DNA from 4 places in the Oceanicaulis sp. genome. Region 2 is predicted to be linked to each of the others. Evidence: predicted binding sites of a transcription regulator. Region 2 holds the regulator's gene; each other region holds the start of a gene.
The links. The regulator LexA, encoded in region 2, represses DNA repair genes until DNA is damaged. The targets are predictions, from matches to a motif close to ATGTTCCNCTTGTGTTCC.
Positions count from the first base shown of each region.

Region 1 (4,638 bases), 710 kb from region 2:
AAGACCGCGATCAGCAGCGCGCCTTTTTCATGGGCGGCCTTGGCGATGGGCTCAAGATCATGGACCTGACCGAACACGTCAGGGTTCTGCACCACCACGCAGGCCACATCATCGGGAATGTCCGCCGCGATATCGTCCAGCCCGCCGGGCTTGGCGGCATCATCGCGGATCTCGATATCCATGTATTTGGCCAGCGTATGGGTCGCCGCCGCATAGTGAGGATGCAGATTGCCGCTGAGGATCGCCTTGGAGCGCTTGGTGATCCGGCACGCCATCAGCACCGCTTCGCCGCACGCGGTCGAGCCGTCATACATGGAGGCGTTCGCCACTTCCATGCCGGTCAGAAGCGCGACCTGGGTCTGGAACTCAAACAGGGTCTGCAGCGTGCCCTGGCTGATTTCTGGCTGATAAGGCGTGTAGCTGGTGAGGTATTCCGAGCGCTGGATCAGGTGATCGACGCTGGCGGGAATGTGGTGCTTGTACGCGCCCGCCCCCACGAAGAACGGCGCTTCAGACGCGGCGATGTTCTTGCGCGACATCTTCGTCAGAAGGCGCTCGACCTCCATCTCGCTCTTATGGAGCGGCAAATCCACCGGCCCGTCCAGGCGCACCTTCTGGGGCACGTCCTCAAACAGGGCGTCGACAGAATCCACACCGATCGTATCGAGCATCTCGGCCCGGTCAGCGTCGGTCAGCGGGAGATAGCGCATGGCGATCCACCTTCTTTCATAAAGCAGGTCGGACGGCTCTGAAGTCGAGCCGCCGGTCTAGTCGCTGCATGTAGATCGACGCCGTCCGGCGTCGAGGCTTAACTGATGTGTTCGGCGTAGGCCGCGTCATCCATCATGGCGTCGAGCTGGCTCTTGTCAGACAGCTTGATCTTGACGAACCAGCCTTCGCCGTCCGGCGCTTCATTGACCTTGGCGGGCTCGCCTTCCAGCACGTCGTTGACGGCGATCACTTCGCCAGACACCGGCGCATAAACTTCAGACGCGGCTTTTACGCTTTCCACCACGGCCAGCTCATCGCCGGCGGACACGGTCTTTCCCACTTCGGGAAGCTCGACAAACACCACATCGCCCAGCTGTTCGGCGGCGTAGGCGGTGATGCCCACAACGCCCTCTTCGCCGTCAACACGGATCCATTCATGGTCTTTGGTAAATCGGGTGCTCATCAGACGTCTCCTCCAGAGCGAAATCGTGCGGGATCAACCGCGATAAAAACGATGCGGCGCGAAGGGCGTTTTCACCACTTCAGCCGGGCGCGCCTTGCCGCGCACCATCAAATCAACCTGCGTGCCGGGCGCCGACAGATCGGTGCGCACAAAGCCCATGGCGATCGGCGCGCCGACGGTCGGGCCGAACCCGCCCGACGTCACCACGCCGACAATCTCGCCATTGACGGCGATCTCGGTGCCCTCGCGCGCCGGGGCGCGGTCTTTCAGCGCCAGGCCCACGCGCTTTTTCGCGGGCTTGTCGGCGATGTCTTTGAGGATGCGCGCGGCGCCGGGGAAATCGGCGCGCTCGCGGCGCGATTTCGCCACCGCCCAGATCAGCCCCGCCTCGATGGGCGAGGTGGTCTCGTCCATGTCATGGCCATACAGGCACAGACCGGCTTCAAGGCGCAGGGAATCGCGCGCGCCCAGCCCGATCGGCTTTACGCGCTCATCAGACAGCAGCTTGCGCGCGAAATCGCTGGCGTGTTCGTTGGCGACGGAGATTTCAAACCCGTCCTCGCCGGTATAACCCGAGCGCGAAATCATCAGGCGCAGGCCGTCGATTTCAAACCAGCCCGCCTGCATGAACACCATCTTGGCCGCGTCCGGGCAGAGATCCGCCATCACGGCGCCAGCCTGCGGCCCCTGCAGCGCCAGAAGCGCGCGGCCGTCCAGCTCGACCAGCTCGGCGACGCCTTTGGTCGCTTCAATGATGTAGTCAAAGTCAGAGCGCTTGCAGGCGGCGTTCACCACCAGGAACAGCCCCTCATCGTCGGGGCGGGAAACCATCAAATCGTCCTTGACCCCACCTTCAGGGTTCAGCAGCAGCGTGTATTTCTGTTCACCCGGCTGCAGCGCAGCAAGGTCAGCGGTGATCAGCGCTTCGAGCGCCGCCTCGTCGCCGATCAGGCGCGCCTGGCCCATATGGGAGACGTCAAACAGGCCCGCCGCCGCGCGCGTATGATTATGCTCGGCCATGACGCCGTCATACTGGACGGGCATGTCATACCCGGCGAACGGCACCATTTTGGCGCCCAGTTCAACGTGAAGATCATAAAGCGGCGTGCGGTTGAGCGTGTCGGTCATGTCTGGCCTCAAGCATGCGGGTTGCGGGCGTAGCGCGGCTCATGCCGGCTCCGAATCGCCCCCGCTGTCTTGAAGACCTGAGAGATTCCCGCGTCGCGCCTTGAAAGACAGGCGCGCGCATTGCTCCTTCGGTGGGGCGTCTGAAACTCAGCGCCCGCTTTCCAGCGTTAGGTCTTAGGCTTGCGGTCCGTTAGCCTGAGCGTTTCCGGGGCGGTTGCGCCTTCGGCGCCGGCGTCTTCGGCCGGTCTCTCCCGCAAGTGACCTCATGTATCCCCGCTGCAGCGCGCCTCCCGGCGGGTCTGCACCGACGCGCAAACCTAGCGTTTGACGGATATGAGTCAATCGCGATTGGGCGCTGCAGCATGGCGAAAAAGCCGCCTACATCCGCTCGGGTACGTCGATGCCGATCAGGCCCAGCACGATCTCGAGCTGTTTGAGCGTGGTTCCAGCGAGCGCCAGGCGCGACGCGCGGATCGCCTCGTCCTTTTCCGGCAGGATCGGACAGGCGGCGTAAAAACCCGAAAACGCCTGCGCCAGTCCAAAAGCGTGCTCGCACAGAACGTTCGGCGCCCGGTCCCGCTCGGCGCGGCCGAGCGCGCTGTCAAACGCGTCCAGACGCCGGATCAGCGCCGCCTCAGCCTTGTCGGACATCGTCACCGCGCCGGGCTCGATCCCCTGCTCGCCGGCTTTTTTCAGCAGCGATTTGATGCGCACGGCCTGATACTGAAGATACGGTCCGGTCTTGCCTTCAAAGCTGACAAAGCGATCCAGATCAAAGATGTAGTTGGTGGTGCGGACATTTTGCAGATCAGAGAACTTGATCGCGGCGTTGCCTACGGCCCGCGCCACAGTCTCAAACTCGTCTTCGGTCAGCTGCGAACCCAGTCCCGCTTCGTTCAGACGCGCCCGCGCCCGCTCGCGGGCTTCGCTGATGAGATCCGCCAGACGGAAGGTGCCGCCCGCGCGGGTGCGCAAGCGCTTGCCGTCAGTCCCGTTCACCGTGCCGAACTTCACATGCTCCAGCGCGCCCTCGTCGGCGAGACCGGCCTTGTAGGCGGCGCGGAACACTTGTTCGAAGTGATCCGACTGGCCCAGATCAACCACATACAGGGTCAGCTGAGGGTTTTGCTGCTGCTTGCGGTCCAGAATGGTCGCCAGATCGGTGGTCGCATACAGCGCCGAGCCCTGGCTTGAGACCAGGATCAGCGGCGCCAGATCCTTCTTGTCGTCCTCACGGGCCACGCGCACAATCCAGGCGCCGTCGCTCTCTTCAGCCACGCCGCGCGCCTTGAAGTCCTCGACCAGGCCCGCGATCAGATCATTGACGTCGCTTTCGCCCTTCCACAGGTCGAAATGCACGCCCAGCGCGCCGAAATCATCTTTCAGCGCCGCAATCGACACATTGATGAAATGGCGCAGCAGCGCGCGATAGCCCGGACGTCCAGCTTGCAATTCGGCCGTGGCCTTGCGCGAGCGGGCATTGCGGTCAGGATCGTCCTTGGCCTTGGCGGAGGCTTGGGGATAGAGCCGCGCCAGATCGTCAATCGTCACCGGCGGCTCATCTGGATACGGCCCGGTGAAATCAGCGTCGTAATAGACAAGGTCCGGCTGCTCGTCCTGCAGCTCGGTGACCAGATGGCCCATTTGCAGGCCCCAATCCCCGAGGTGGATGTCGGAGGTGACGTCATGGCCGCGAAAGCGCATCAGGCGCTGCAGGCTGTCGCCGATCACTGATGAGCGCAAATGGCCCACATGCATGGGCTTGGCCACATTGGGACCGCCGAAATCAATCATCACCCGCTTGGGGGCTGCGCTCTGACGACCGCCGACGCGGTCATCCTCGGCCAGTCCATTGGCGCGGATCGCGTAGACCGGGCTCGCCGGCGTGATGTTGAGAAAGCCGGGTCCGGCGATCTCAATCTCCAGCTCCGGATGCTGCGCGTTGAGCTCCGCCTTCACGTCTTCAGCGACGGCGCGCGGCGCTTTCTTGGCCTGCTTGGCCGCCGCCATCGCGCCATTGCACTGATAGGGCGCAAGATCGGGGCGGTCGGATTCAAACACCGCGCCCAGATCGGCGGAAAGGCCAACGGCCTCGAACGCAGCGCCGACGGCGCTGGTCAGTTGTTCGACAATCGAAGTCATGACGTCCTGAATGTTTTAATCGTCTTGTCCGGCCCGGACGCGGAAGCGCAGGCCGCCGCGATTGAAGTCCAGCTGTTCATCGGTCAGCTCGAACCCCACCAGAACTTCGAAGTTGGAGCCCGACGTGGTCGGCGACGCGCGCGGAATGGAGATGGAGTTGAACTCCTCGATCACTTCCACCCGGTCTTCGCCCG
Region 1 is NZ_OZ260073.1:2,311,449-2,316,086, reverse strand. It holds gene gcvPA (aminomethyl-transferring glycine dehydrogenase subunit GcvPA) at 1-710, opposite strand, end outside; gene gcvH (glycine cleavage system protein GcvH) at 809-1,174, opposite strand; gene gcvT (glycine cleavage system aminomethyltransferase GcvT) at 1,208-2,302, opposite strand; glycine riboswitch at 2,476-2,566, opposite strand; gene argS (arginine--tRNA ligase) at 2,681-4,444, opposite strand; gene ACQ66J_RS11150 (hypothetical protein) at 4,460-4,638, opposite strand, start outside.
Region 1: a site for LexA is predicted at 2,474-2,491, ahead of gcvT (glycine cleavage system aminomethyltransferase GcvT). Genes of this name have one in related genera too.

Region 2 (4,638 bases):
TCTGGGCTGCACCGGGCGCACCGCTGAGGGCTTGCTACTGGCCGTCACCGATAATCCCGAGGCGCTGGTGGAGGATTGTGGCCGGGCGGATCTGATCGTTTTTGACGGGGTCGTTTCCGCCTGGCGCAAGCGCCGCTGTGCAGCCTTGCTGTTAGATGACGAGGCGCGCGCCGAGCTGGGCGGGCTCGAATTCTGGGTGCATGAGGGCCGAGTGGTGCGCATGCGCAGCGCCGAGCAAGCCCGGCAGGGTCGTTTATGGGGCGGGGCGCAGGGCAGCTAGCTTATTGAAGCTTCAACCCCGATTGCGCCATGCGCCAGAGCAGGGCGTCGATGCGATCCTGACCAAAGAAGGGCTCGCCGTTAAACACCATCAGCGGCACGCCCCAATGGCCAGCCGCATCCTGATTGGCTTCGTTCTCTAGGATCTGCGCGTCGATCTGGTCGGATTGGGCGTCCGCTTCCGCACTGAGCCAGTCGGGGTCCAGGCCGGCTTTGTGAGCGGCTTCATCCAGCGCGCCGTCATCAGTCCAGGGTGTTTCATAGCCCGCGCTGGCGCCGCCCCAGATGCGCCGGCTGGCGGCGGCGATATACGCCAGGCCGTCGCCAGATTGTGTCGCCAGAACGCCGAGCCGGTTGAGGTAGGTGATGCGCGGCTGTTCAGGGGCGATCTTCAAGGTGCTTAGATCCTGAGCGATCGGGTCGGGCGATGGGGCGCTGATGGGCAGACCCAGGCGTTCCGCCTCCCGCGCCACATCAATGAGCACATAGTGGATCCAGCGCGAATCGCGTTCTTCAAAGAATTCAGGACTGCGCACCGCCAGCGGCCGCACGATACGGACATTGACCGTGAAGCCGTATTGGTCGCGTAACGCCAGCAGGCGCTGCGCGACGATATAGCTGTAAGGGCTGCGAAATGACCAATACAGGTCAAAGCTGAGCGCGGTCTGGTCTGTCATGTCTGCGTCGTCCTGATTGGGTAAATCCCTGACGCGCAGACTAAACCGCTCTTGGCGGTGCGCCTAGTGATAGCGCCGGATCAAGCCGACCAGGCGTCCTTGCACCTTGACCTCGTTCGGGCCGAAAATGCGGGTTTCGTAAGCCGGGTTCGCCGCTTCCAGAGCGATGGAGCCGCCCTTTTTGCGCAGTTTTTTCAGCGTGGCTTCTTCATCATGGACGAGCGCGACCACGATATCGCCTGTATTGGCGGTGTCGCCGCGTTTGATGACCACCAGATCGCCGTCAAGGATGCCGGCTTCGATCATGGAATCGCCATGGACTTCCAGAGCGAAATGTTCGCCGCCGGAAATCATGTTTGCGGGCACGGCCAAACGGTCGGTTTCGTGCTGGATCGCCTCGATCGGCACGCCGGCGGCTATGCGTCCCAGAACCGGCACGTCCAGGCTGTCGCTCGTTTCAGGATTTGGGGAGGCTCCGAAGGACGCACTGACGACGTTGGAGGCGGGGGCCGACGCGGGCGCGCCGGTTTGCGGCAGTTTCAGCACCTCGAGCGCTCGCGCCCGGTGCGCCAGGCGCCGGATGAAGCCACGTTCTTCCAAAGCGCTGACCAAGCGGTGGACGCCGGACTTGGACGCGAGGTTGAGCGCTTCTTTCATTTCGTCAAAGGAAGGCGACACGCCGTCTTCAGACAAGCGCTTGTTGATGTAGAGCAAAAGCTCGTGCTGCTTTTTGGTCAGCATAATCGCCCCTTGGAACAAAATAGAAACCTACTAAAAGTGTTCTATGCATGTTCCGTCTTAACGTCAAGTGAAGCTAGGACGCGTTCAGAGCCCCATAAGGGTCCGCGTCGCTGCGGTGACATCGTCCTGCCGCATCAGGCTTTCACCCACGAGCAGGGACTTGGCGCCAGCGTGCTGCAATCTGACGGCGTCGTCACGGGTGAAGATGCCGCTTTCCGCCACCAAAAGCCTGTCATCACCCACCATAGGGGCAAGAGTTTCAGTGGTTTCCAGTGTAGTTTCGAATGTACGCAGATTGCGGTTGTTCACCCCAACAAGCGGGCTGGGAAGGGCCAGAGCGCGTCTCATTTCATCAGCGTCATGCACTTCGACCAGCGCATCCATGCCCCATTTAGAGGCTTCCTCGATCAGCGCGGCGGCGAGCGCATCGTCCACGCTGGCGAGAATCACCAGGATGCAATCCGCGCCCAGCGCGCGCGATTCGGCGACCTGCCAGGGATCGTAGAGAAAATCCTTGCGCAGGACGGGCAGGGACACCGCAGCGCGCGCTGCGACCAGATAATCGTCATGGCCTTGAAAGCTGGGTTCATCGGTGAGAACGGACAGGCAGCTCGCGCCTCCGTCTTCATAGGCTTTGGCCAGGACGGGCGGGTTGAAGTCGGCGCGGATCAGGCCCTTGGAAGGGCTTGCTTTCTTCACTTCCGCGATCAGGCTGAGGCCATGCTCTGCCGCATCACGCTCGAGCGCTGCCTTGAAGCCGCGGACCGGGCTCGCATCCTGGGCGCGTTCGCAGACCGCTTCATACGGGAGCGCGGCCTTGCGCTTGGCGATATCGGCGCGCTTATAGGCTTCAATTCGGTTCAGGACGTCGCTCATTGGGCGTATTCTCTTTAAGGTGCAGTCGCTTAGGCGTTGCTGGCTTTGACAAGGGCGTCGAGAGCGGACTGTGCGCGGCCGTCATCAATCGCGGCGCCAGCCAGTTCAGCGCCGGTTTTCAGATCACCCGCCAAGCCTGCGAGCTTTAGCGCGGCGGCGGCGTTGATCAGGACAATATCGCGATAGGGGCCCTGCGCGCCTTTCAGAAGGTCACGGATCGCCTGAGCGTTTTCTTCAGGGTCCCCGCCCTTGAGATCGTCGAGCGCAGCGCGCTGCAGGCCCGCATCCTCGGGCGTGATCTCGTATTCACGGATGGCGCCGTCTGGCGTCAGTTCGGCCACATAGCTGACGCCGGTGGTGGTGATCTCGTCCAGCCCGTCCTCGCCATGCACGATCATGGCGGCGTCTGCGCCCAGCCCGCGCAAGGCTTCGGCCATAGGGACCAGCCATTTGCGGTCAAACACGCCCAAGAGCTGACGTTTCGCGCCGGCCGGGTTTGATAGCGGACCCAGCAGGTTGAAAATCGTCCGCACGCCCAGCGTCTTGCGCGCCGGTCCCACATGACGCACGGCGCCATGATGAGCCTGGGCGAACAAAAAGCCTACGCGCGCCTGGTCCAATGCGGCTTTGACCTGATCAGGGCTGGCGAACAGGTTCACGCCCAGGCTTTCCAGCACTTCCGCAGAGCCTGATTTGGAAGAGGCGGCCTTGTTGCCATGTTTGGCGACGACCGCGCCTGCGCCTGCAGCCACGACAGCGGCGGCGGTCGAGATGTTCCAGGTGCCGCGCGCATCGCCGCCAGTGCCGCAGGTGTCGATCGCGGTCTCAGGCGCGTTCACCGGCGTCATGCGGGCGCGCATGGCCTTTGCGCCGATCATCAGCGCTTGCGGGCTTTCCCCCAAAGCGGTCAACGCCAACAGAAACCCGCCGATCTCGACGGGATCGGCCTGACCCTCCATCAGGGCGTCAAAGGCGTCAGCCAGCGCGGTCTCATCGGGTTCCTGACCCTGGGCTAGAGCCTGAATGGCGGGGCGCATGCGGTTCATGCCGCTTGCTCTGTGGTCAGACCTGCCAGCCGCAGGAAATTGCCGATCAGCGCATGACCGTGCTCGGATGCGATGGATTCAGGGTGAAACTGAACGCCATGAATGGGGCGGGTCTTGTGCATCAATCCCATGATCTCGCCGTCTTCGGTATGGGCGTTGGCGACCAGGTCCGTGCCGTCGGGCAGATCCACCGCCAGCGAATGATAGCGCGTGGCCTGATAGGGCGAGGGCAGGTCGGCGAAGACGCCTGTGCCGTCATGGCGGATCGGGCTGGTCTTGCCATGCATGATCGCTTTGGCCTGAACGACCTCGCCGCCAAACACCTGACCGATCGATTGAAAGCCCAGGCAGACGCCGAAGATCGGCAGGTCTTCCGGCGCGTTTCGGATCAGGTCCAGGCAGATGCCCGCCCGGTCCGGATCACAAGGGCCGGGGCTGATCAGAACGCCTTGCGGGTTGAGCGCCAAGGCCTCATCTGCGCTCATCGCGTCATTGCGGATGACGCGGGTCGGCGCGCCCAGCTCCTGGACGTAATGGACCAGGTTGAAGGTGAAGCTGTCATAATTGTCGATGATCAACAGCATGGGGGGCTCGCGGCATCTGTGAAACTGATGTGGAACTTAAGCAAGGCGACCCGCGCCGCCAACCGCGACTCGCTGTAAATAGACACGGATGATCCGTACTGCTTCATATGCGCCGCATCTGGGCTCGGCCCTGGCCGCCGGTTTCATGCTGGTGGCGGCGCTCGCCTATAATCTGGGCGCCAACAGCGGTGAGGCCGAGGCGCGCGCCGTCGCTGCGCCCGCTGACCGCGACTCCCGTCAGCTCGCCTCGTCCTGGCCGGGCGTGATCCGGGTGGAGGCGGCAGACCGTATCGAGACAATGCGTGAGACTGTCGGGGCTGAGCCGTCAGTGATCCCGTCCGAGCCCGTTCATCCCACACATTCGGCGTCAATAGTAACGCCACGGCGTCCGCAATTAGCGGTCATCATTGATGATGTGGGTCTGGATGTCATGGC
Region 2 is NZ_OZ260073.1:3,019,531-3,024,168, reverse strand. It holds gene ACQ66J_RS14680 (ComEC/Rec2 family competence protein) at 1-280, shown strand, start outside; gene ACQ66J_RS14675 (2-hydroxychromene-2-carboxylate isomerase) at 282-956, opposite strand; gene lexA (transcriptional repressor LexA) at 1,020-1,697, opposite strand; gene trpC (indole-3-glycerol phosphate synthase TrpC) at 1,782-2,573, opposite strand; gene trpD (anthranilate phosphoribosyltransferase) at 2,603-3,619, opposite strand; gene ACQ66J_RS14655 (anthranilate synthase component II) at 3,616-4,203, opposite strand; gene ACQ66J_RS14650 (divergent polysaccharide deacetylase family protein) at 4,292-4,638, shown strand, end outside.

Region 3 (4,638 bases), 2.7 Mb from region 2:
ATGACCCGCGCCCTTCGCACCCTCGCCCTGACCACAGCCCTCGCCGCCAGCAGTGTAAGCGCAATCGCGCTCGCCGCTGACCACCATTCCGAGGCTATGTCCGGCGCCACAGAAGCGCATGCAACGCTGATCGACCGGGCGCGCAACGAGATCGGCCAGGCCCGCCTCCAGCAAGGCTCCAAAGGCGTTCTGATCACCATCGAACTTGATGGCGCCCCCGACAGCGCTGCTGGCTGGCATGGCGTGCACCTGCACCAGATCGGGGATTGCTCCAACGCGGACTTCACCAGTTCGGGCGGTCATATCAATCCATCAGGGCGCAGCCACGGCCTCTTGAACCCGGAAGGGCCGGACAATGCCGACCTGCCCAATATCTATGTGCATGAGGACGGCGTGCTGCGCGCCCAGCTCTTCACTGACCGCGTCAGCCTGAACGGCGAGTATGACGCCCCGGCCTTGCTGGACGGGAACGGCTCCGCCCTCGTCATCCATGACAATGAAGACGATCACACGACCCAGCCCATTGGCGGCGCCGGCGCCCGCCATGTGTGCGGCGTGATTGAGGCGGCGCACTGATGCTGACCCGGCGTACGGCTTTGACCGGTTTCGGCGCTGCCGGCCTGTCCCTGACTTTGCCCGGCCGCGCTTTCGGCCAGGCCGCCGGCGCGTCGTCCTGGCGCGCTGGCCCCGACCTGCCGCTGCGGGTGCAGGAAATCTATCCGGCTGTCCTTGAAGGCGTGCTTTATGTGGCGGGCGGATTGAGCCCGGATGTGGGACGCGGCCGGATCGGCGTCTCGGATCGCGTCTTCTCCCTGGCGCCCGGCGCAGATCGCTGGCGAGAGCGGGCGCGCCTGCCCGTGCCGCTGCACCACCCCAATCTCGTGGGGCTTGAGGGCCTGATTTACGCTGTGGGCGGCTTCACCGCCCAGACCGGCGGGATGTGGGCGATGAGCAATGGCGTGCGGGTCTATGACCCGGGCCGCAATGCATGGCGCAATGGCGCGCCCATGGCCGAACCCTATGCGGAGACAGTCTGCGTCACGCTTAACGGACGCCTGCATGTAGTCACCGGGCGCCGCCCGGCGGGGCTGTCCAATAAAGCCTGGTCAGACCACGCCGACACTAACGCCCATATTGTTCTCGATCCCGCCACCCAGACCTGGTCGGTCGCAGCCCCCGCCCCCACCGCGCGCAATTCCGCAGCGGGCGCAGCGCTGGACGGACGCCTGCATGTGGTGGGCGGACGCACGGTGACCGGCGGCAACACGCCCGTCCACGAAGCCTATGACCCGCAAAACGATAGCTGGGAGACCCGTGCGCCCCTGCCCGCCCCTGAAGCCGGGCCGCGCGGCGCCGGCGGCCTCGCCGCCGCGAGCGTGGATGGCGCGCTCTATGTGTTTGGCGGCGAGTGGTTTGATAATTCAGGCGGCGGCGTCTACGCCCAAGTCTGGCGCTATGATCCGGCGTCTGACAGCTGGACCGAGATGGTCCGCATGCCCACGCCCCGACATGGTCTGGGCGCGGTCACAGTCGGCTCGGAGATCGCCACCATCGGCGGCGCCGCCCAGCCCAGCGGCAGCCAGACCACCCCCACGCTGAGCTGGTTCACGCCCTAGGCTGTGAGCCTCCCCAACAACAAGAAAGCCCGGCGCACTGCGCCGGGCTTTTTCGTCTGGTCTCTATACAGATCCTAGAACGGGATGTCGTCGTCGAGGGTGTCGGAGGTGAAGTCCTCGCGCGGGGCGTTGCTGCGCTGACCGCCGCCTTGTCCGCCGCCCTGATTATAGCCGCCCTGGCCGCCGCCGGAGCGGTCATCCATCTGGTTGTTGTTATAGCCGCCGCCCATGCGGTCGCCGCCGCCTTCGCCGCGGCCGTCCAGCATGGTCAGCTCGCCGCGATAGCGCTGCAGCACCACTTCGGTGGTGTATTTGTCATTCCCGTCGCGGTCTTGCCATTTGCGGGTCTGAAGCTGGCCCTCGACATAAATTTTCGAGCCTTTTTTCAGATAATTCTCCGCGACCTTGGCGAGGTTGTCGTTGAAGATCACGACATTATGCCATTCGGTCTTCTCGCGGCGTTCGCCGGTGGACTTGTCGCGCCAGTTTTCCGACGTGGCGATGCGCAGGTTCACGACCGGATCGCCGGAATTCAGGCGCCGCACTTCGGGGTCGGCGCCCAGATTGCCCACCAGGATCACCTTGTTTACAGAACCAGCCATACCGCGTCTCCCGCTTGTCTTTCGCGTCGTATTTGTTCACATTCCGTTCCGCGCGTCAATTAAGGCGCGAGTCGGGTGTTAACGAAGCCTATCCCGCTGCCCGAGTCCATCGCCGGGCGCCGCTGTCGGCGCCTTCACGGTGGATAGGGGCGCTGTTGAGCCCTAAGTAACGCCCGATACGCCTGCCCGACCGCCAGCTAAGGACTTTGCGTCATCCATGACTGACAAGCTCAAAACCATTTCCGTGCGCGGCGCGCGCGAACACAATCTCAAGGGCGTGTCGGTCGACCTGCCGCGTGACGAGCTGATCGTGTTCACGGGGCTGTCGGGATCGGGCAAGTCCTCGCTCGCCTTTGACACGATCTACGCCGAGGGTCAGCGCCGCTATGTGGAGAGCCTGTCCGCCTATGCGCGCCAGTTCCTGGAGCTGATGAGCAAGCCGGATGTGGACTCCATTGAAGGCCTGTCGCCCGCCATCTCGATCGAGCAGAAGACCACCTCTAAAAACCCGCGCTCCACCGTGGGCACGGTGACCGAGATCTATGACTATATGCGCCTTTTATGGGCGCGGGTGGGCGTGCCCTATTCGCCCGCCACCGGCGAGCCGATCTCGGCGCAGACCGTGTCGCAAATGGTGGACAAGATCACCGCGCTCGACGAAGGCGCGCGGCTTTACCTGCTGGCGCCCATCGTGCGCGGCCGCAAGGGCGAATACCGCAAGGAATTCGCCGAGCTGCTCAAACAGGGCTTTCAGCGCGTCAAGGTGGATGGCGAATTCTATGCGCTGGAAGAGGCGCCCGAGCTCGACAAGAAATTCAAGCACGATATCGACGTGGTGGTGGACCGGGTGGTCACCAAGGAGGGGCTCGAACAGCGCCTCGCCGACAGCCTGGAGACCGCGCTGAGGCTCGCCGACGGCATCGCCATGGCGGAATTCGCCTCTGATCATGGCGAGCACAAAACCGGCGAGCGGATCATCTTCTCCCAAAAATTCGCTTGCCCGGTCAGCGGCTTCACCATTGAAGAGATCGAGCCGCGTCTGTTCTCGTTCAACAATCCGTTCGGCGCCTGCCCGGCCTGTGACGGTCTGGGGCAGAGTCTCGAGTTTGACGAGGATATGGTGGTCCCCGACCGCGATAAGTCGCTCTATGACGGCGCCGTGGCGCCGTGGAGCCGGGCGACCTCCAAGCTCTACCAGCAGACCTTGCAGGCCATTGCTGACCATTACGGCGCCAGCATGTACACGCCCTGGCGCGATCTCGACCCCAGCTTCCGCAAGATCGTGCTGCACGGCACCAAGGACAAGATCAAGTTTACCTATGAGGACGGGCTGCGCCAGTTCACCACCTCCAAGGCGTTTGAAGGGGTGATGCCCAATCTGCAGCGGCGCTGGCGCGAGACGGATTCCACCTGGGTGCGCGAGGATCTGGCGCGCTTTCAATCCGCCCAGCCGTGTGATGTGTGCGAGGGCAAGCGCCTGAAGCCTGAAGCGCTGGCGGTGAAGATCGACGGCGCAGACATCTCCATCGCGGGCGAGAAATCCATCCGCGCAGCGCGCGACTGGTTTGAAGCGGTGGAAGACACGCTGTCGGCCAAGGAGCAGGAAATCGCCCGGCGCATCCTCAAGGAAATCCGCGACCGTCTGAAATTCCTCGTCGATGTGGGGCTTGATTACCTGACCCTGTCGCGCGCCTCGGGCACGCTGTCTGGCGGGGAAAGCCAGCGCATTCGTCTGGCCAGCCAGATCGGCTCAGGGCTGACGGGCGTGCTCTATGTGCTGGATGAGCCGTCCATCGGCCTGCATCAGCGCGACAATACGCGGCTGCTGGATTCCCTGCGCGGCTTGCGCGATCTCGGGAACACCGTGCTGGTGGTCGAGCATGATGAAGAAGCCATCGAGACGGCCGATTATGTGGTCGATCTGGGCCCCGCCGCCGGCGTTCATGGCGGCGAAGTGATTGCGGCGGGCACGCCCAAGGACATCGCCGCCAATCCCAAATCTCTGACCGGGCAGTATATGTCGGGCAAGCGCATGGTGCCGGTACCTGAACAACGCCGCGAAGTGGATCTCAAGCGCGCCGTCACCGTGAAGGGCGCCACCGGCAACAATCTTCAGAACATTGACGCGGCCTATCCGCTGGGCGTGATGACCTGCGTCACCGGCGTGTCAGGCGGCGGCAAATCCACCCTGACCATCGAGACGCTCTACAAGGCGGCGGCGCGTCGGCTGAACAAGGCCTCCGCCGTGCCCCTTCCCCATGACACGGTGGAAGGCCTCGACCAGGTCGACAAGATCATCGATATCGACCAGAGCCCGATCGGGCGCACCCCGCGCTCAAACCCCGCCACCTATACCGGCGCCTTCACCCCGATCCGCGACTGGTTCGCCTCCCTGCCCGAGGCCAAGACCCGCGGCTATA
Region 3 is NZ_OZ260073.1:333,389-338,026, forward strand. It holds gene ACQ66J_RS01720 (superoxide dismutase family protein) at 1-576, shown strand; gene ACQ66J_RS01725 (Kelch repeat-containing protein) at 576-1,616, shown strand; gene ssb (single-stranded DNA-binding protein) at 1,691-2,218, opposite strand; gene uvrA (excinuclease ABC subunit UvrA) at 2,436-4,638, shown strand, end outside.
Region 3: a site for LexA is predicted at 2,251-2,268, ahead of uvrA (excinuclease ABC subunit UvrA). Genes of this name have one in related genera too.

Region 4 (4,638 bases), 1.7 Mb from region 2:
GAAGTCTGAAACGCAGGTTTCTTGTATGGGGTTTTCATGGCGCTCTCCTCTTCTGGAAGCGCCTAGTCTCACCCCATTTCAGCCCTGTGGGATAAGATCATCGCTATCCTCACCCTTGACTCTTCCCCGCCCCCCGCGTAAACGCCCACGCTTCAGTGCAAGCGCAACTCGCTTGCCTTACCCGCACACGGCGTCCTGCATTGATCAGGAATGAACGCCCGGAGGCGGGCGAGGTCCCCCGCTCGACGAAGGCTCGTCCAGTGGGATGGTTGCGGCGTGCGCGCTTGATCCACACCTTATCGGTGTGACCAGAAGCGAAACGAGGCAGGCGAACACATGTTCGACTCACTTTCAGAACGGCTTTCCGGCGTCTTTGACAGCCTGACCGGGCGCGGCGCGCTGTCGGAAAAGGATGTGGACGCCGCCCTGCGCGAGATCCGCGTCGCCCTTCTGGAAGCCGATGTCGCCCTGCCGGCGGTGAAGGATTTCACCGCGAAAGTCCGTGAAAAGGCGATCGGCGAAGACGTCATCCGCTCGGTCAGCCCCGGCCAACAGGTCATCAAGATCGTCCATGACGGCCTGGTGGACCTGCTCGGCGGCGAGGGCGAGCCCGAGGGCCTCAACCTGACCGGTGAGCCGCCCGTGGCCATCTTGATGGCGGGTCTTCAGGGCTCGGGTAAGACCACCACCACCGCCAAGCTCGCCAAGCGCATTTCCGAGCGCGAGAAGAAAAAAGTCCTCGTCGCCTCGCTCGACACCCGCCGCCCGGCGGCGATGGAGCAGCTGGCGCAGATGGCGGAAAAGGCGGGCGTGAACTGCCTGCCCATCGTCAAGGGCCAGTCCGCCGTCGAGATCGCCAAGCGCGCCATGAGCGCGGGCCGCCTGCAAGGCTATGACGTGGTGATCCTCGACACCGCGGGCCGCACCTCCATCGATGAAGAGATGATGGGCGAAGCCGCGAAGATCGCCGATGTGGCGCGGCCGCGCGAAACCCTTCTGGTGGCTGACAGCCTGACCGGTCAGGATGCGGTGGAGACCGCCAAGCGCTTTGACGAGCGTTTGAAACTGACCGGCCTGGTGCTGACCCGGATGGATGGTGATGGCCGCGGCGGCGCCGCGCTGTCCATGCGCTGGGTCACCGGCCTGCCGATCAAATTCCTGGGCGTCTCTGAAAAGGTCGACGGGCTGGACGCGTTCGACGCGAAACGCCTGGCGGGCCGGATCCTGGGGCGCGGCGACATCGTCTCGCTGGTGGAGAAAGCCGCCGCCGAGGTCGATCACGAGAAAGCCGAACGCCTCGCCAAAAAGATGGCGAAGGGAAAGTTCGACCTGGAAGACATGGCCGACCAGTTGCGCCAGCTCCAGAAAATGGGCGGCATTTCCGGCATGATGGGCTTCCTGCCGGGCATGAACAAGGCGGCGAAGGCCCAGATGGCCAATGCCGGGTTCGACGACACCGCGCTGAAACGTCAAGAAGCGATCATCCTGTCGATGACCCGCGAAGAACGCGCCAAGCCTGACCTCCTCAAAGCCAGCCGCAAGCGCCGCATCGCCATGGGCGCCGGCGTGGCCGTGCCGGAGGTGAACAAGCTTTTGAAAATGCACCGCCAGATGGCGGACATGATGAAGAAGATGGGCAAGAAGGGCAAAAAGGGCGGGATGCCCGGAATGCCTGGCATGCCCGGAATGGGCGGCGGAATGCCGGGCATGGGGGGCGGCATGCCTCCCGGTCTGGGCGATGCGGCCTCTGATCTTCTCAAAGGACACGCGCCCAAGGGCGCCGACCTGCCGGGGCTGGGCGGCCCAGGCGACCAGGGATTGCCAGGTATCGGCGGACCGCTGGGGCCAGACGGCCTTCCGCTCGGCCTCTCAAAGAAAAAATGACCTTAAAGGACTCGCACTATGTCTGTTAAAATTCGTCTCGCCCGTGGCGGCGCCAAGAAGCGCCCGTACTACCGCATCGTCGTGACCGACTCGCGCATGCCGCGCGATGGCCGCTTCATCGAGAAAATCGGTCACTACAACCCGATGCTCCCGAAAGACCACGACAACCGCGTGGCTGTGGACACCGAGAAAGCCGCCGAGTGGATCAAGAAAGGCGCCCAACCGACCGATCGCGTGGCGCGCTTCCTGAAAGACGCCGGCGTCTATGAGTGGACCCACGGCAACAACCCGAAAAAAGCCGAGCCGGGCGAAAAAGCCAAAGAGCGCGCCGCTGAGCGTCTCGAAAAAGAAGAAGCCAAAGCCGCTGCTGCAGCCGCTCCGGCTGAAGAAGAAGCCCCTGCTGAAGAGGCCGCCGCTGAAGAAGAAAAGTCCGAATAGGACTTTCTCTTCCAGGCGTTTGATCAACCCCGTCGTGGAAACATGGCGGGGTTTTTCATATCATTGGCACCCATGGTTCAGGACACATTAGGCCAATGACAGAAAGTTACACACACGAGTATACATTTACGACGAGTGATTTCAAAATAATGGGCTGGTCATGCTGCCGCTTGTATTCACTACGCATGCCTGACCAATCTCTATCCATTTCATTAGATATTGATTATATATTAGAGGGACTTACGGATATAGATGCTGATTTTCTAATTTTACCATCATTGCTTAAATTTGAGAATATCAATCATTTTGAAGCATCTCAAAAATGGGATATTTTAAAAGACGCTGTACCTACTGACATCAGAATGATTGAATGTAAAACTCTTGATAAGCGCACTCCTCATGGACAAACATTGTATGAATTCAAGATCGACACTGATTTTGGCCATATAAATGTATGCTGTACAGGTTTTACACAAACGCCGACACAGAAACCAATTTGGTCCCCGACGATGAACCTGAACCGCTAAAGTCAAGAAAGCTAAATGCCACACGCCTCCTGCCCGACTTATATAAGTTTCCCATCAGCGGTTTGATCGACCCCGTCGTGGAAGCACGGCGGGGTTTTTCACATCTGGAGTCAGCGCATTCGACGCCCGTGTGACTCTTTCGGGTTTTTCCCTGAACGCATTTGTTCTATCTTTGTTCCAAAGCGGACAGCCGCCTGCGGAACAGACACATGCGCAAACCTGACACCATCGAGCAGCTCTATCTCGACTTTGACAGCTTCTTCGCCAGCGTCGAGCAATACGCCGATCCGCGCCTGAGGGGGCGGCCCGTGGGTGTGATCCCCATGAAGGGCGCGCGCAACACCTGCATCATCGCCGCTTCGAAAGAAGCCAAGGCGAAAGGCGCCAGCTCGGTCATGACCGTGCGCGAGGCGCGCGAAGCCGTGCCCGACATGATCCTGGTGGATCAAAAGCCCGACCTCTATCGCCGCATGCACGCCGTGATGGTGGCGGAAATCCGCGCCGTTCTGCCCATCGGGGCGGTGAAATCCATTGACGAGCTGACCTGCAAGCTCGACGCCCGCGCCATCGCCGACCCTCACGTCGTGTCGAACGCGATCAAGGCGCGCATCGCGGCGGAAACGGGTGGCGTGGTCACCGCCTCCATCGGCATGGCGCCCAACCGCTTTCTCGCCAAAATGGCCTGCAAGCTGGGCAAACCCGACGGTTTGACGATCTGGCGGCCTGAAGACCTGCCGGGGCCCTTGCTCAAGCGCCCGGTGGAGGAAGCGCCGGGCATCGGCTCGTCCATGCGCAAGCGCCTGCTGAAGGCGGGGGTGGCGGACATGAAAGCGCTCTGGGCGCTGCAGCCCAAGCAGATGCGCGCCTTGTGGCGCAATGTGGCGGGCGAGCGCTTCTGGTACGCGCTGCACGGCTACGACATTCAGGCCGAAGCCGCCCAGCGCCGCATGTATGGCCATGGCCGCGTCCTGCCGCCCAGCCATCGCAGCTGGCCCAGCGCCTATGACTGCGCCCGGCTTTTGACGGTGAAGGCCGCCCGCCGCATGCGCCGCGACGGCCGCACCGCCGGGCGGATGGGGCTGTGGCTGCGCCATATTGACGGCGGCTGGAGCGGGGAACTGCCCCTGCACAGCGCCCGCACCGACCGCGATTGCCTGAAAGCGCTCGATACGCTGTGGAGCGCGGCCCAACGCGCCGATCCGCGCGCGCGGCCCATGCGGGCGGGCATGTATTTGTGCGACCTTGATGATCCCGGCGTCACCCAGACTGACTGGCTGGTGGAGGAGAACGCTGAAGACCGCGCTCGCCGCAACGCCCTGCAGGACGCCATCGATTCTCTCAACAGCCGCTACGCCAAATCTTTAGTCACCCAAGGGGTCTGGACCCCGCCGCCGGGCGGCTATGCGGGCGGCAAAATCGCGTTCACACGTATTCCCTATGCCGAGGACTTCTGGTGATGACCTGGAAAACCGAACTTCGCCTTGACGATCTGCCGCCACAAAGCCGGCTGGAGGCGTTTTGCAAGACCTGCAGCGCCGCGCGCTATTATACCGCGCAGGAATTGCTGGCCCGACGCGCGCTCGCCCACGCCCATCTCGATCAGGTAGAGACCGCGCTGAAATGCGTCCAGCCCGGCTGCGGCGGGGCGGTGGCGCTCTATGAAGCCAGTTCAGGCGAGACCGAAGCCTTTCAGGGCGGCATGCCCTAGCGCCACCGAAGCAGGAATAGCACCTAGAGTGTAACGGTCTTCGTTACATTTTGCTTGTAATATGTAACGACTTCCGGTACA
Region 4 is NZ_OZ260073.1:1,277,735-1,282,372, forward strand. It holds gene ACQ66J_RS06325 (hypothetical protein) at 1-38, opposite strand, end outside; gene ffh (signal recognition particle protein) at 337-1,884, shown strand; gene rpsP (30S ribosomal protein S16) at 1,903-2,322, shown strand; gene ACQ66J_RS06340 (hypothetical protein) at 2,418-2,849, shown strand; gene ACQ66J_RS06345 (Y-family DNA polymerase) at 3,059-4,306, shown strand; gene ACQ66J_RS06350 (hypothetical protein) at 4,306-4,557, shown strand.
Region 4: a site for LexA is predicted at 3,011-3,028, ahead of ACQ66J_RS06345 (Y-family DNA polymerase). Genes of this name have one in related genera too.